DNA from 2 places in the Rhizobium sp. CFBP 13644 genome. Region 2 is predicted to be linked to the other one. Evidence: riboswitches for the same ligand, from Rfam matches in the RefSeq annotation. Region 2 holds a riboswitch; the other holds the start of a gene.

Region 1 (8,023 bases), on a different contig from region 2:
CGGTGGCTGTGGAGACCTTTTCGAGAAAGCGACGGTCATGGGAAATCAGAACGAGCGCGCTGCGCGTCTGCTGCAACTCGCCTTCCAACCATTCGATGGTTGGCAGGTCGAGATGGTTGGTCGGCTCATCGAGCATCAAAATGTCGGGCTCCGGCGCCATGACGCGCACCAGTGCGGCGCGTCGCGCTTCGCCGCCGGACAGGCTGGATGGACGCTCAAGCCCCGTCAGCCCCAAATGTTCCAGAAGATAGGTCACGCGGTAGGCGTCATCGCCCGGCCCCAACCCGGCTTCGGCATAGGCCTGCACCGTCTCAAAACCTTCAAAATCCGGTGCCTGTTCCAGATAGCGGATGGTGGCGGACGGGTGCCGGAACACCTCCCCGGACTGCGCCTCGACCAGACCGGCTGCAATTTTCATAAGCGTGGATTTGCCAGAGCCGTTGCGGCCGACGAGGCAGATGCGATCTCCGGGCTCAACTTGCAGGTTTGCACCATCCAGCAGCGGATTAACGCCAAAGGTCAGCTTGATATCATCGAGTTTTAAAATAGGGGGTGCCACGTTTCAGGCTCCGGTCAAGTCATAGGGACGGGCAAGCACAATGGCTTTGCCGCTTTCAAGGCGAAGCCGCAAAGCGCCCTCCGCCACATTGGAAATAGTGCGCGACGAGCCGAAGGCAAGCGCAAAGTCTTCAAGAGGATAGCGTGCATTGTCGATATCCAGCCCCTCCAGCGCGGTAAAACCTGCAATGGAGAACAGGGAACGGGCAGGCAGATCGATGGAGAGGTCACCGCTAAGCAGAGGATAGGCTTCCTCCGTCCCCGATGTCAGGATGACGTCAAAACCGCGCTCTGCCAGTGACACGGCGTAAAGCAGGTGAAACAGCGCATGATCGGATCTTTCGCCAGCCAGAGCACCGACCAGAACCAGCCGGTTTGCGCCACGAGACAGGGCCTCAGAAACAGCAATCTCGCCATCCGTCACGCCCTTTGCAGCCGGAAACGGCTGTTGCGGGACATTTTGCCATTGGGACATCAGATCGGCATCGGACGAATCGAAATCGCCGACCCATAGCTCCGGCGTCAGCCCCAGCGGGGCGGCGTGGCGCATACCGCTATCTGCCGCAATCGCACGCGTACCGGCCACCGCCTTTTGCAAGCGATCCGTGACGGTGATGTTTCCGCCAAGCAGAATGGTGAAGGGTGCCGAACTCATGCCCTGCCATAGCCCGGAACGGGCCTATAAGGAAAGGCACAAACGCGGACAGGGCTGCGATATTGATTTTTAAGCCAGACAGGATTATGACACCTGCCAGTGGTGATTTGCCGACCGGCTTGCGGCCACTTTAAAGAAGTTGCTAAATGGTCGAGGAAATAGGCAATTTCCGAGGACCGGCTGCGATTTCGTTGCCGGTTTTTTTGTTTTCTAGGCCTGCGCTGCCAGGAAAGTGAGAGTTCGAGATGCCGATCAAGATACCCGATACGCTTCCCGCCTTCGAAACCCTCGTGCAAGAGGGCGTGAGGGTGATGACGGAAACGGCGGCGATCCGTCAGGATATCCGCCCGCTTCAGATCGGCCTCCTCAATCTCATGCCGAACAAGATCAAGACCGAAATTCAGATGGCGCGGTTGGTGGGTGCATCCCCGCTTCAGGTGCAGCTGTCGCTCGTGCGCATTGGCGGACACCGCGCCAAGAACACGCCGGAAGAACATCTCCTCTCCTTTTACGAAACATGGGAGGAGGTCCGTCACCGCAAGTTCGATGGCTTCATCATCACCGGCGCGCCAGTGGAAACGCTGAACTACGAGGACGTGACCTATTGGAACGAGATGCGTCAAATCCTGGATTGGACGCAGACCAATGTTCACTCCACGCTCAATGTGTGCTGGGGCGCGATGGCGGCCATCTACCACTTCCACGGCATTCCCAAGCATGAGCTGAAGGAAAAGGCATTCGGGGTGTTCCGCCACCGCAACCTGTGCCCTTCATCCATCTATCTCAGCGGCTTCTCCGATGATTTTCAGGTGCCCGTCTCCCGCTGGACGGAGGTTCGCCGTGCAGACATCGAAAAGCACCCCGATCTGGAAATCCTGATGGAGTCAGAGGAAATGGGCGTCTGCCTTGTGCATGAGCGCAAGGGCAAGCGTCTCTATATGTTCAACCATGTCGAATATGATTCCACATCACTGTCGGAAGAATATTTCCGTGATGTGAATGCGGGGGTGCCCATCAAGGTGCCGCATAATTACTTCCCGCATAATGATCCTGATCTGACGCCGCTGAACCGCTGGCGCAGCCATGCCCATCTGTTTTTCGGCAACTGGATCAACGAGATCTATCAGACGACGCCATATGATCTGGCAGATATCGGTAGTGACAAACCATAATTCTGCAATTGCGCGGGCGTTGAAAATAAAGCAACGTCCGGCCCTGTTGATGGATCGGGAGAGTGACACGATGAGCGAAGCTGGCGCACGGGAAGATTTTGGTTTCACCGCCAAGGGTGAGAAGGTCGAGCGTGTCACGATTTCCGCAGGCGGCCTGACGGCGAAGGTCATGACCTGGGGCGCAGTCATTCAGGACCTGCGTCTTGATGGGCACCAGCCCGCACTGGTGCTGGGTTTCGACAATTTCGACGACTACCCGAAATACTCTTCCTATTTTGGTGCAACGCCGGGCCGCAATGCCAACCGCATCGGCGATGGCAAATTCAAGATCGATGGAACGGCCTATCAGCTGGAACTCAATGAAAAGGGCGTCACGCACCTCCACGGCGGCAGCGACAATATCGGCAAGCGCAACTGGATGATCATGGAGCATGGGCAGAACCATGTCGTGCTGCAGATTGTCGATCCCGATGGCCGCGCGGGCTATTCCGGCAATTGCACCGTGCGCGCCACCTACACCATCCGCGATGGCGGCGTGCTATCGGTTGTCTACGAAACAACAACCGACCATCCGACCATCGCCAATGTCTGCCAGCACACCTATTTCAATCTGGATGGCGCTGAAACCGCATTGGGGCATGAAATAGCGATCGCCGCCGACCACTATTTGCCGACGGATGAGCGCCAGATACCGACGGGCGAAATCCGCGCCGTTGATGGCACCGAATTCGACCTTCGCTCATCCTTGCCCATGAAGCATATGAAGGATGGCGAGCAGGTTCTTTACGACCACAATTTCTGCCTGTCGCCGGAACGTGTCGCCAAGCGACATGTCGCACGGGTTTACGCGCCCGCCTCCAATATCACGCTGGACGTGGCAACGACGGAACCCGGTGTGCAACTCTATTCAGGCTTCAAGCTGAATGCGGCTGTGCCGGGGCTGGATGGTCGTCACTACGGACCCTTTGCCGGTTTTTGCCTGGAAACCCAGATATGGCCGGATGCCGTCAACCATGACGGTTTTCCAAACGGCATTCTGCGCCCCGGCGAGACGCTGGTGCAGGAAACCGACTATATTTTCAAGAAAGGCTGAGCGGTTTAGTTCAGTCCAGCACGCAGCCGACATAAGCGCCCGAACCGCGGGCGCGCCTTTCGATCAGCCCGGCCAGCCTTTGCATGCCCCGGCCGGGTTTGCTGGCAACGCGATCAATCGGATTGGGCAGCGAGACCGCAAGAAGCGCTGCCTGTCTCGCGCTCAGTTTCGACGCGGAGACCTTGAAGTGGTGCTGGGAAGCCGCCTCGATGCCGTAAATGCCCGGCCCCCACTCCGCGACATTGAGATAAATCTCCATCATCCGCCTTTTTGACCAGATGAAGTCCGACACCACGGCCAGCGGCAATTCCAGCCCCTTGCGCAAAAAGGAACGACCGTTCCATAAAAACAGGTTCTTTGCGGTCTGCATGGGTATGGTGCTGGCGCCGCGTGTGGATTCGCCCTCAAGCGCGCTGCTCACCACCGTCTGCATCTGATTCCAGTCCACGCCGCCATGGGAACAGAACTGCCCATCTTCCGACATCATCACGGATTGCACGAGGCGTGGCGAGATCTTCTCGAGCGGCACCCAGCGGCGATCATAGCCCTGAAACGTGACAAGTTCAGCCAGCATGAGTGTGGAAACGGGACGCACAAACGGCAGCGCATAAAGCGGAATGAGAAGATAGGGCAAAACAAGCAAGGCGAGGATAACAAGAAGGACGCGTCTCACCAGGTTTCGAATATCCACCTTCGGTTTACTCCCGCTTTCATCAAGCGTTTCATCGTCCGTCTCGATATCCGGCGTGCTACTCAAAAAACTGCCCCCACTTGGCGTCCCCCATTTGGCTGCCGCTTGGAGCCTTTCATATTCCGCATACACCATCAAGGCGAGTCACGATAACGAAGTTCCCCGGTGCCCCACAAAAATGATTGCCAGCCTTTTTCCCCCATGCCAAACAGCCGATATGTTGAGGAAACGGCCAAAATGACATTCGAGACACGCCTGCGCGACAATGCGGCACGAACCGAAACCCTGCTGGGCGAACTGCTGTCAGGCGACAGCCGCACCGACGAGACGACGCGACCGGCAAACCTTCTGGACGCGATGCGGCACGGCGTGTTGAACGGCGGAAAGCGGCTGCGACCTTTTCTCGTCATCGAGACAGCCCGGCTTCTCGGCGGAAACATGCACGCCGCATTGCGCGTGGGTGCAGCGCTGGAATGCCTGCATTGTTACTCGCTGGTGCATGATGATCTTCCCGCCATGGATGATGATGACCTGCGACGGGGTCAGCCGACCGTTCACAAGAAGTTCGATGAAGCAACCGCGATCCTGGCTGGCGATAGTCTGCTGACGCTGGCCTTCGACATTATCGCCGCGCCCGAGACGGAACTGCGGGATGACCGAAAGGCCCAGCTGGTTCTGGCCCTGGCAAGAGCCGCCGGCATTGGCGGCATGGCAGGCGGACAGGCGCTCGATCTCTATGCCGAGACGCATCCGCCGGATGAAGCGGGCATCGTGACATTGCAGACGATGAAAACCGGCGCGCTGATCCGCTTTGCCTGCGAAGCTGGCGCCATTATCGCGGGCAGTGACACAGCCGAGCGCGAAAGGCTGCGCCACTACGGCGAAAAAATCGGCCTCGCTTTTCAGCTGGCAGACGACCTGCTGGACCTGACCTCCAATGCCGTGACCATGGGCAAGGCAACAGGCAAGGACGCAGCACGCGGCAAGGGAACACTGGTGGCCCTGCACGGCGCCGACTGGGCCACAACGAGGCTGCGGGAACTGGTGGAAGAAGCTGCCGAACTGCTCGCACCCTATGGCGAAGCGGGAGAGACCCTGATCGAAACCGCAAAGTTCGTGGCCGAACGAAAGAGCTGAGACGCGCGTGGTCGCTTAGCCCACCTGCTCCATAACATCCCATACACTCCTGGCCGGTTTTCCGGCCATCTTGAACACGCCCACTGATCGGCTCAGCGCGGTGGGAAGATGCGCTCCATCATTTCGCTTGAGAAATCGCAAATGCCGGGTTATGCGTGTTTATGCACGATTCTTCCGGTTGGCTTTCCTATGTCTAGATCCGATCACTTTGTTGGCGAGCGTCAGGCTCTTATTCACGCGGAATTGCTGCGCCATGGCCGGGTTTCTGCGCAGGAACTGGCGCAGAAATTTGCGGTATCCGAGGACACTGTCCGCCGTGATTTGCGCGAAATGTCTGCGCGGGGCGAATGTGAGCGGGTTTATGGCGGTGCGCTGCTGATATCAGGCACCACGATACCGCTGAAAACGCGCATGACCATGATGACGGAACGCAAGGCTGCCATGGGACAGGCCGCCGCCGCGCTGTTGCAGGATGGCATGACCGTCTTTCTCGATGCTGGCTCAACCAATCTGGCGATTGCGCAGCATCTGAGTGCGGATGCGCGATTGACCATCATCACCAACACACCTGACATCGCGGCCGAACTCACCGGCCGCAACGGGGTCGAGCTCATTCTCATTGGCGGCAGGGTTGATCCGGCTGTCGGCGCTGCCATTGACACAACGGCTATCAAGCAGCTGGAAGACATCAGACCAGATCTGTGTATCGTCGGCGTCTGCGGACTATCGCTCATCCAAGGATTGTCCGCCCAGATTTACGAGGATGCGGTCTTCAAACGACTTGCCTGTCAAACCAGCACGAGAATTCTCTGCGCCATCACCTCTGAAAAGATCGAAGCCCCCACGGCATTCCATGTGCACCCGCTGACATCCAAGCTGACGCTTGTGCTTGAGGCGGATGCTGACGCGGCAACGGTCGAAACGCTCAGGAAAACCGGCGTCGAAACTGTCCAGGCCAGCGCGTCTTCCCCAGTATCTTCATTTATCCAAACACCAAAGGACCAGTCCCGATGACCGGCTCTACCACGCATCCATCCCCCACAACCCGCACGCCATATATGACGAGGACACGCCTTGGCGTTTCCCTGTTGTTTCTCATGAATGGCTTCATGATGGGCTCATGGGCACCGATGATACCGGAGTTCGCCACGCGCTTTGCGCTCAGCGAAAGCGAACTCGGCCTCGTCATCCTTGTCTACGGCCTTGGCTCCCTGTCCTTCATGCCCATCGCAGGCTCCCAGATCGGCCGTCTCGGTTCGCGAACCGTTACGCTTGCCGTGGCGCTCGTCATGGTGCCGACGCTGCTTTTGATCACAATGGCGAACGCCTTGTGGGCTGGTGTCATCGCCGTCTTTCTGTTCGGCGGACTGACGGGGGCAATGGATGTTGCCATGAATGCCAATGCCGTTGTGGTGGAACGCAGCATGCGCCGCGCCATCATGTCGTCCTGCCATGCCTTCTGGAGCCTTGGCGGTCTCCTCGGCGCGGGTCTGGGCGGCCTGCTGATCAACATGACCGGCATTTACGGCCACGCCGTCGCACTGACGATCATTGCAGCCATCATGCTTGCCGTCGCATGGCCACGGGTACTGGTGGATCGCCCGCACCCGGAAGAAGAGCGTCCAAAGGGTGGCCTGCCGCTGACCCCACTCCCCTGGATCATCGGCATCATGGCACTGTTTTCGATGATCCCGGAAGGTGCGATTCTGGACTGGGGCGCGCTCTACCTGCGCAACGAACTCAGCGCATCCGTCACGTTGTCGGGCTTCGGCTTTGCGGCCTTTTCCCTGACGATGGCCGTCATGCGCTTTGCGGGTGATCTGGTGCGAGACCGATTCGGCGCTGTGCGCACCCTGCAATTCTGCTCGTCCATATCGATCGTGGGCCTGCTGATTGCCGGTTTCGCACCCAATGCCTTCGTCGCGATTGCAGGCTTTGCCATTGCTGGCATCGGCATTTCCAACATGGTGCCCATTGCTTTCTCGGCAGCGGGCAACATGCCGGGAATGGCGCCGGGCATTGCACTGTCGGTGGTCACAACCATGGGATATTCCGGCATTCTCGTTGCACCGTCAGCCATCGGCTTCATCGCGGAGCATACGGGACTGGCGGTCGTCTTCCTCGGCCTGCCGGTTTTGCATGTCGTGGTTCTGCTTCTCTCCCGCTTAGCCCGCCACGCCGATGGTACAAGCAACCACCACTGACACAGCACTTTGCCCCTCATGACGGCTGGTCTCCAATTTTGCCATGATTGCGGTGAAAGAGGAGTTGATCGCTTCGATATTGACAAGGCTCGCGCCGTGTTACACCTGAATGATCAGACCAACCACAATTGCTCGAGAAAACCATGACGTCACACGCCGATTATGATCCCAAGCCGCGCCGGTCCTCGGTCGCTGTCGATGTCGGTGGCGTGATCGTGGGTGGCGGCGCGCCAGTCGTCGTGCAATCCATGACCAATACGGATACGGCTGACATCGACGCCACCGTGCAGCAGGTGGCCGCCCTCTACCGTGCGGGTTCCGAAATCGTGCGCATCACCGTCGACCGCGACGAAAGTGCCGCCGCCGTTCCAAAAATTCGCGACCGCCTCTTGCGCCTTGGCCTTGATGTGCCGCTGGTAGGTGACTTCCATTATATTGGCCACAAGCTTCTGGCAGATCACCCGGCTTGCGCCGAAGCATTGGCAAAATACCGGATCAATCCGGGCAATGTCG
Region 2 (8,023 bases):
GCGCAGTTGAAACTTCGGGCAGTTCGGCGGCCCTGTCAAGAAGGAGGCTACTGTGCCTTGAAGTGTTTTGAGAGCTTGAGGCCCTGGGCCTGATAGTTGGAGCCGAGGCCTGTGCCGTAGAGGCCTTCGGGTCTTGTCAGCATGTGCTCATAGACCAGACGGCCGACGATCTGGCCGTGTTCGAGAATGAAGGGGACTTCGTGGCTTCTGACTTCTAGCACGGCGCGGCTGCCTGTGCCGCCTGCGCTCGCGTGGCCGAATCCGGGGTCGAAGAAGCCGGCATAGTGCACGCGAAATTCACCGACTAGCGGGTCATAGGGGGTCATCTCGGCGGCATAGAGCGGTGGCACATGAACGGCTTCGCGCGAGACGAGGATGTAGAATTCATCGGGATCGAGGATGAGCTCGGCGCGGCCTCTGGAATAGATCGGCTCCCAGAAATCCAGCACATCATGGGCGGCCTTCTGGTCGACATCCACCACCGCCGTGTGGTGCTTGCCGCGATAGCCGATCAGGCCCGTTTCACCGAAGCCTTCAAGGTCGATGGACAGCGCAATACCGCCGCCGGAGACATTGGGCGTTTCGCTGGCGACCAGCGTTTCGCTTTCATGCAGCGCCAGCAACTGCGTTTCCGCTAGCAAGGCATGGCCGATGCGAAAGCGGATCTGCGACAGGCGTGAGCCCTGGCGCACGACGATGGGGAATGTGCGCGGGCTGATTTCGAGGTAGAGCGGACCCGTGTAGCCTGCCGGGATCTTGTCGAATTCCTGCGCATAATCGGTGATGACGCGGGTGAAGATATCGAGGCGTCCGGTCGAGCTTTTCGGGTTGGCAGACGCTGCCATGTCAGCCGGAAGCGCCAGCGCCTCCATCAGGGGCACGATGTAGACGCAGCCGGTTTCCAGAACCGCACCTTCGCGCAGATCAATCTCGTGCAGGCTGAGCCGGGTCAGCTTTTCGATGACTTTCGTGGAGGGGCCGGGCATGAAGCTGGCGCGCACGCGATAGGCCTTCGCGCCGAGACGAAGATCGAGGCTGGCGGGCTGTACCTGGTCTTCATCCAGCGGCCGTTCGCTGGCCAACTGGCCGGATGCGAACAGGTCCCGGATAGCGCCATCTGCCAATATGCCCGTCGTTCTCGTCATCTTTTCATCATCCCTTTTCATGGCGACAAAACCAAAAGCCAACCATTGACGCAAGTCGTTAACAGAGTTATGGCAACCTTATCCCGTGGTGATTTGGCCGGTCGGCTTGCAGCCACGTTAAACAAATGGCTAAAAAGACCGGGTGCGCTTGTAACCGGTCCGCTATTGCGACCGGTTTTTTTGTTTGTAAGGTGATGACATGAGCAAGAAATGGCGCCCGGCAACACAGCTGGTACACGGCGGCACCCTGCGGTCGGCATATGGCGAGACATCCGAAGCCATCTACCTGACGCAAGGCTTTGTCTATGAAAATTCCGAAGCCGCCGAGGCGCGCTTCAAGGGCGAGACGGAGGGCTTCATCTACGCCCGCTACGCCAGCCCAACCAATGACATGTTCGAAAAGCGCATGTGCCTTCTGGAAGGTGCCGAAGATGCGCGCGCCACGGCATCCGGCATGGCCGCTGTCAGCGCTGCCATTCTGTGCCAGTTGAAGGCCGGCGATCACATCGTTGCTGCCCGCGCCCTGTTCGGTTCCTGCCGCTGGGTTGTCGAAACGCTTGCACCGCGCTACGGCATCGAATGCACCCTGGTGGACGGACGCGATCTTGCCAACTGGGAAAAGGCGATACAGCCAAACACGAAGCTGTTCTTCCTCGAAAGCCCCACCAACCCCACGCTCGAAGTCATTGATATTGCAGGCGTTGCGAAGCTTGCAAACCAGATTGGCGCCAAATTGCTGGTCGATAACGTGTTTGCCACCCCGCTTTTTCAGAAGCCGCTGGAGCTGGGCGCGCATATCGTCGTCTACTCGGCAACCAAGCATATTGACGGTCAGGGACGCTGCCTTGGCGGTGTTGTTTTGTCCGACAAGAAGTGGATCGAGGAAGAGCTTCAGGATTACTTCCGCCACACCGGCCCGGCCATGTCTCCGTTCAACGCATGGACGCTGCTGAAAGGCATCGAGACCCTGCCGCTGCGCGTGCGCCAGCAGACGGCGAACGCTGCGAAGATTGCTGATTTTCTGGCCGAGCAGAACAAGGTCGCCAAGGTCATCTATCCCGGCCGTGCAGACCATCCGCAGGCCGATATCATTGCCAAGCAGATGACTGGCGGCTCGACGCTGGTTTGCTTTGAGCTGAAGGGTGGCAAGGAGGCGGCATTCAAGTTGCAGAACGCGCTTGAAATCGTCAAGATTTCCAACAATCTGGGCGATGCTAAGAGCCTGATTACCCACCCCGCCACGACCACACACAAGAACCTGACGGATGAGGCGCGCGCCGAACTCGGCATGTCCGGTGGCACGCTGCGCCTTTCCTGCGGTATTGAAGATACCGATGATCTGCTGGAAGATTTTGCGGCGGCAATCGCTGCAGTTTCCGCCTGAGAAACCCAGATGGCCCGGCATTGCGACCGGGCCGTTTGCCATGGCGATCGCCTTCAGATCGATTTGACGCCATTGAAACAAGGAACATCTTCGTTCCAGACCTGTTACACTTAACCACCGAAATGAGCCCTTGGAGCAATCCATGCCAGCCGAAACGTGCATTGTTTTGGGCTGCCACGCTAATATCGCCTTACGGTTTATTGACGATAGGCGTCGCCTGTAGTGTAGAATGTCTGGACAACCAATTACTTAAGGTCCCGTAATGTACCGTGCGCTAACAAGAGATATCGAGGTCACAGTCGACCCCTATTATCTTGAAGAGCAGTCCGACCCGGCTGACAGCCGATATGTCTGGGGCTACACCGTTGTGATTTCCAACAATTCCGAGATCGGCGTGACGCTGGTAAACCGCTATTGGCATATCACCGATGAAAATGGGCAGGTGGATGAAGTGTCCGGCCCCGGCGTCATTGGCGAGCAGCCGCATTTGGAGCCCGGTGGCACTTACGAATATTCATCCGGCTGCCCGCTGGATACGCCATCCGGCATGATGTTCGGCCATTACGAGATGCAGTCTGACACGGGAGAAGTGTTCACCGTGGCCATCCCGGCATTTTCGCTGGATAGCCCGGGGCTGATGCGCGTGCTGAACTAAGCACCTTAAACGGCATTCGGCCGGACCTTTCAGATCCGGCCTGCCATTGTCACTCCGCAGCCTCAAGCTCATCTACCTGATAGCGGTAGGTGGTGGAGCAGAACTCGCAGGTGACGGAAATAACGCCGTCTTCCTGGCTGTCGCGGATCTCGTCGGCTGAGAAGCCTGAGAGAACACCCTTGATCTTGTCACGAGAGCAGTTGCAGCGATCAAGGATCAGCTGCGGATCGTAAACCCGCACGCCCTGCTCGTGAAACAGGCGATAAAGCAGCTTTTCCGCTGGCACCTGCGGATCGGTCAGCTCATCGGTATCAACAGTGTCGATCAGGGCAACCGCTTCATTCCAGGCATCGTCTACGGCATAATCGACAATGTTCTCATCGCCATCGCCGCCGTGTAGATCCCGCTGGCGCAGACGCTCTGGTGCCTGCGGCAGGAATTGCGCGATGAGGCCACCGGCACGCCAGCCGTGACGGGGCTTGCCTTCCTCGTCACGATCGAACAATTCGGCAACGCCCAGCCGCACGCGGGTGGGCAATTGCTCCGACTGGCGGAAATAGACGCCTGCGATTTCTTCGAGTGTCGAACCATCCAGCGGAACGATGCCCTGATAGGGCTGCATGCCGACGCCCTGATCAATGGTGAAGGCGAGAATACCCGCACCCAGCAGCTGTTCCGGCGATGTCTTTCCTTCAGCCGTCGCCTGCGCCAGCCGCTCCTCATCGAAACGGGCATAGGCGCGCATGTTCTGAGGCGCGGTAAAATCGGCAACCAGCAGGTCCACCGGGCCATCGCTCTTGGTCTGGACCGTGAGCTTGCCGGAAAACTTCAGCGATGTGCCAATCAGCGCGGTCAACACCACCGCTTCCGCCAGCAGGCGGGCGACAACCGGAGGATATTCATGCCGGTCCAGAATAGCGTTCAGCAGCGGCCCAACCTGCACGGCACGGCCGCGCACATCCAGCCCTCCCACCTGAAAGGGAACGACCTTGTCGTCGCCAGCGAATTCGAGGGTGTCCAGATCGACCGTCACATCTGCCATATCACTTACTCCTTGGTGCCTCAACTGCGCACAGCCACACCGCCAGATAAGGCGGCGGGCGAAACTGGCCAGCGGGCATGATGCTGTTACCGCATAGATAAACCGGCGGAGGTGAAAACGGAACCACGTCCGGCCGGGTATTGCGGTGAAACATTGATGAAAGCTGCCGATGAAGTCCGGCAGCACGTGCTTGGTGCTACAAATGGGAAGCCATGCCGGATATTCAAGCACCCCGCATGGCTTGCCTCAACGGCACCCGGTCAGATCAGATGACGCCCATGCACCAGGCAATGATGGCCTTTTGCGCGTGCAGACGGTTTTCTGCCTCATCGAACACCACAGACTGCGGGCCATCGATAACGTCGTCGGTCACCTCTTCGCCGCGGTGGGCAGGCAGGCAGTGCATGAACAGTGCATTCTCATTGGCCTTGCCCATCAGCGCGGCATTGACCTGATAGGGCTGGAAAATGTTGTGGCCGCGCGCCTTGTGCTCCTGGTTCATGGAGACCCAGGTATCGGTGATGACGCAATCGGCACCTTCGACGGCGCGCTGCGCATCATGATACAGTTTCACTTCGCCGCCATTGTTGCGCGCCCAGTTCATGAACCGGTCATGGGGTTCAGACCCCATAGGCACGGCCATGTTCATGCGGTAGCCAAAGCGGGCAGCACCTTCCACCAGCGAATGCAGCACGTTGTTGCCATCACCCGTCCAGGCAATGGTTTTGCCCTTGATCGGGCCGCGATGCTCTTCAAAGGTCAGGATATCCGCCATGATCTGGCAGGGATGCGTATCATCCGTGAGACCATTGATAACAGGCACGGTCGCATGTTCGGCAAGCTCCAGCAGACGCGAATGGTCTGTTGTGCGGATCATGATGGCATCGACGTAGCGCGACAGAACCTTTGCCGTATCGCCAATGGTTTCAGCGCGGCCAAGCTGCATTTCCGTGCCGGAGAGGAACAGCGTCTCGCCGCCCAGCTGGCGCATGCCGACATCGAAGGAAACGCGGGTACGGGTGGATGGTTTCTCGAAAATCATCGCCAGCATCTTGCCAGCCAGCGGCTTTTCCGCCGTGCCGTTCTTGGTCGCAATCTTGCGTGCGCGCGCGTCATCCAGAATGACCCGCAGGTCCTCAGAGCCGACGGCCGAAAGGTCTAGAAAATGCTTTGCTGATGCCATTTCAATACAGTCCCATCGATGGAGGTGGCGCCTTGGGCGCGCACCTCACTATGCGCATTCAGGCGCTTTTTGCGATTTTCGTCGTGAGGCTTTCTGCCGCACGTTCAATCCGGGCCAATCCTTCACGCGCTTCTTCAGCCGTGACCACAAGCGGCGGCAGGATACGAATGACGTTGTCACCTGCTGGAACACCCAGAAGATGCTCGGCGCGGATGGCGTGCAACAGTTCGGACGATGGCATCTTCGCCTTGATACCGATCAGCAGCCCCTCGCCTCGGATCTCCTCGATCACGTCGGGGTAGCGATCCTTCAACGAAGCCAGTCCCTGGCGGAATATCAATGTGACATCGCGCACATGCTCGAGGAAACCATCGGCCAGAATGATATCCAGCACCGCATTTCCGCAGGCCATCGCCAGCGGATTGCCGCCATAGGTCGTGCCGTGAACGCCAGCCGTCATGCCGGATGCAGCTTCCGCCGTTGCAAGGCAGGCGCCGAACGGAAAGCCGCCGCCAATGCCCTTGGCCACGGCCATGATATCAGGCGATACGCCGGACCATTCATAGGCAAAGAACTTGCCTGTGCGTCCAACGCCTGTCTGCACCTCATCGTAGATCAACAGCAGGCCGTGCTCTTCGCACAAAGCGCGCAGGGAACGCAGGAACTCAGGGGCAACGGGGCGAACACCGCCCTCACCCTGAATGGGCTCGATCAGCAGGGCAGCCGTTTCCGGCCCGATGGCAGCCTTCAGGGCGTCCAGATCGTTGAACGGCACCTGATCGAAGCCTTCAACCTTTGGTCCGAAACCCTCGATGTATTTTTGCTGCCCGCCAGCCGCGATGGTCGCCAGCGTGCGTCCGTGGAACGCGCCTTCGAAGGTGATGACGCGGAATTTTTCGGGATGGCCGTGGGTGTAGTGGTAGCGACGCGCCGTCTTGATCGCGCATTCCAAGGATTCCGCACCCGAATTGGTGAAGAACACCTTGTCCGCAAAAGTTGCATCCGTCAGCCGCTTGGCCAGCGTTTCCTGACCGGCAATCTCATAGAGATTGGATAGGTGCCAGACCTTCTCGACCTGACCTTTCAGTGCTTCGACCAAGTGCGGATGGCTGTGGCCAACCGATGTGACGGCCACGCCCGCACCGAAGTCCAGATATCGTTCGCCGGTCTCGGTGATGAGCCAAACGCCCTCTCCTCGCTCAAACCGCAAGGGTGCTCTGGAAAACGTATCGAACAATGGCGCTGTGTCGGCCATGGCTGTCTCACTCCTTGCGCTCGAACAGCGCTGTCAATGGGTCTTACCGGTTATCCCGTGCCTGAAAATCAAAAATGCCGCCTCGCGGCGGCTTGGGGTATCCTCTTACTGCGAGGGCACTATTGTCACTTCGCCTGAGGATGTCAACAAATGTCCTCATTTTCAGGCATTCTCAAGCTGTGGTAGGGGCTGATATGAAGCACACTAGGTGTTGCTTTTCTGACTCACAAACACAGCAAGTTGGGGAAAACCGGAAAATCGATTCCAGATGATTCTCCCGACTCTTGTCACGGAGTCTGCCGACGATTAGGTTAACTCTCAATTACTAGATCGCAAGCGGCGGACCTAGTCACCTACAATCTGGCGGATACTCTGCGCGTGGTTCACTCCACGGCATAGCAGAATGATTCTGCCTTCGCGACCAGCGGAGACACGGCATGAACTGGACTGATGAACGGGTCGAAAGACTGAAACGACTGTGGTCTGAAGGCCTCAGCGCCAGCCAGATTGCCGCCCAGCTCGGAGGCGTCAGCCGCAACGCCGTCATCGGCAAAGTCCACCGCTTGAACCTTCCTGGCCGCGCCAAGGCTGGCGGCACGGTTGCAACCGCGCGTCCCGCTGCAAAGCGTCCGGCAGCGACAACTGCACCCTCTGCTGCGGCACCCCGCGCTGCCACTTTCCAGGGCCGCGTTGCCCCTGCCCGCGCCAATACACGCGCCGCAGACGCAAACGTCCAGAAGGACGATGCGGAGACGGATGCACCACGGATTCTTGAATATGTGCCGGTCAGCAATTCCACGCTGCCGACATCGCTGCGCCTGACGCTGACGGAACTGACGGAACGCACCTGCAAGTGGCCAGTTGGCGACCCTCTGAAGGACGACTTCCACTTCTGCGGTTGTGATGCTTCTGAATCCTCGCCGTATTGCCGCTTCCACGCAAAGCTCGCTTACCAGCCAGTAAGCGAACGCCGCAGAGCCTAAGGCTTCGCATCCAGTTCGACGCAATAAAATGAGCGGGTCTTTGGCCCGCTTTTTTGTTGCGATTTTTTCGGCTTGGACAGCGCAAACATGCACAGGCGAAGGCGTCACCAAGGAGATGGCGATTGACTTGTCAGTTTGTCATCGGGGATTGAACCGGCGTACCGGTAAGGGGACTCTGGAGCCGCAAGAGCGACGGCAAGTCGCGCCATTCAGAGCCTCGGGATCATGCGGCGCTGCAGCGAAAAGCGGCGGCATGGCTGATCCCATACGCGGCAAGGGTGCGAAGCGCCTCTTGGGCTTTCGCACTCCGCGCAGCATTCGCAGCGGATGATCGCAGCCCTTCGATTGAACGGCTGCAGGATCATGGCTTCAAGCT

Evidence for each region. Region 2 has a riboswitch for S-adenosylmethionine ahead of IFT53_RS03300 (O-succinylhomoserine sulfhydrylase). Riboswitches for the same ligand answer to the same signal wherever they lie in the genome.
Region 1: another riboswitch for S-adenosylmethionine. It lies ahead of metA (homoserine O-acetyltransferase MetA); the one in region 2 lies ahead of IFT53_RS03300 (O-succinylhomoserine sulfhydrylase).

Annotation. Positions count from the first base shown of each region.
Region 1 covers NZ_JACYVF010000004.1:199,218-207,240, reverse strand. The annotation lists gene IFT53_RS13435 (ATP-binding cassette domain-containing protein) at 1-559, opposite strand, end outside; gene IFT53_RS13430 (thiamine diphosphokinase) at 563-1,213, opposite strand; SAM riboswitch at 1,303-1,379, shown strand; gene metA (homoserine O-acetyltransferase MetA) at 1,459-2,385, shown strand; gene IFT53_RS13420 (aldose epimerase family protein) at 2,456-3,478, shown strand; gene mtgA (monofunctional biosynthetic peptidoglycan transglycosylase) at 3,489-4,235, opposite strand; gene IFT53_RS13410 (polyprenyl synthetase family protein) at 4,407-5,306, shown strand; gene IFT53_RS13405 (DeoR/GlpR family DNA-binding transcription regulator) at 5,496-6,320, shown strand; gene IFT53_RS13400 (MFS transporter) at 6,317-7,510, shown strand; gene ispG (flavodoxin-dependent (E)-4-hydroxy-3-methylbut-2-enyl-diphosphate synthase) at 7,654-8,023, shown strand, end outside.
Region 2 covers NZ_JACYVF010000001.1:699,361-707,383, forward strand. The annotation lists tRNA gene IFT53_RS03290 (tRNA-Gly) at 1-2, opposite strand, end outside; gene IFT53_RS03295 (2'-deoxycytidine 5'-triphosphate deaminase) at 48-1,145, opposite strand; SAM riboswitch at 1,221-1,299, shown strand; gene IFT53_RS03300 (O-succinylhomoserine sulfhydrylase) at 1,345-2,529, shown strand; gene apaG (Co2+/Mg2+ efflux protein ApaG) at 2,792-3,184, shown strand; gene IFT53_RS03310 (Hsp33 family molecular chaperone) at 3,234-4,226, opposite strand; gene argF (ornithine carbamoyltransferase) at 4,492-5,409, opposite strand; gene IFT53_RS03320 (aspartate aminotransferase family protein) at 5,468-6,664, opposite strand; gene IFT53_RS03325 (GcrA family cell cycle regulator) at 7,102-7,647, shown strand; gene IFT53_RS03330 (DUF6481 family protein) at 8,023-8,023, opposite strand, start outside.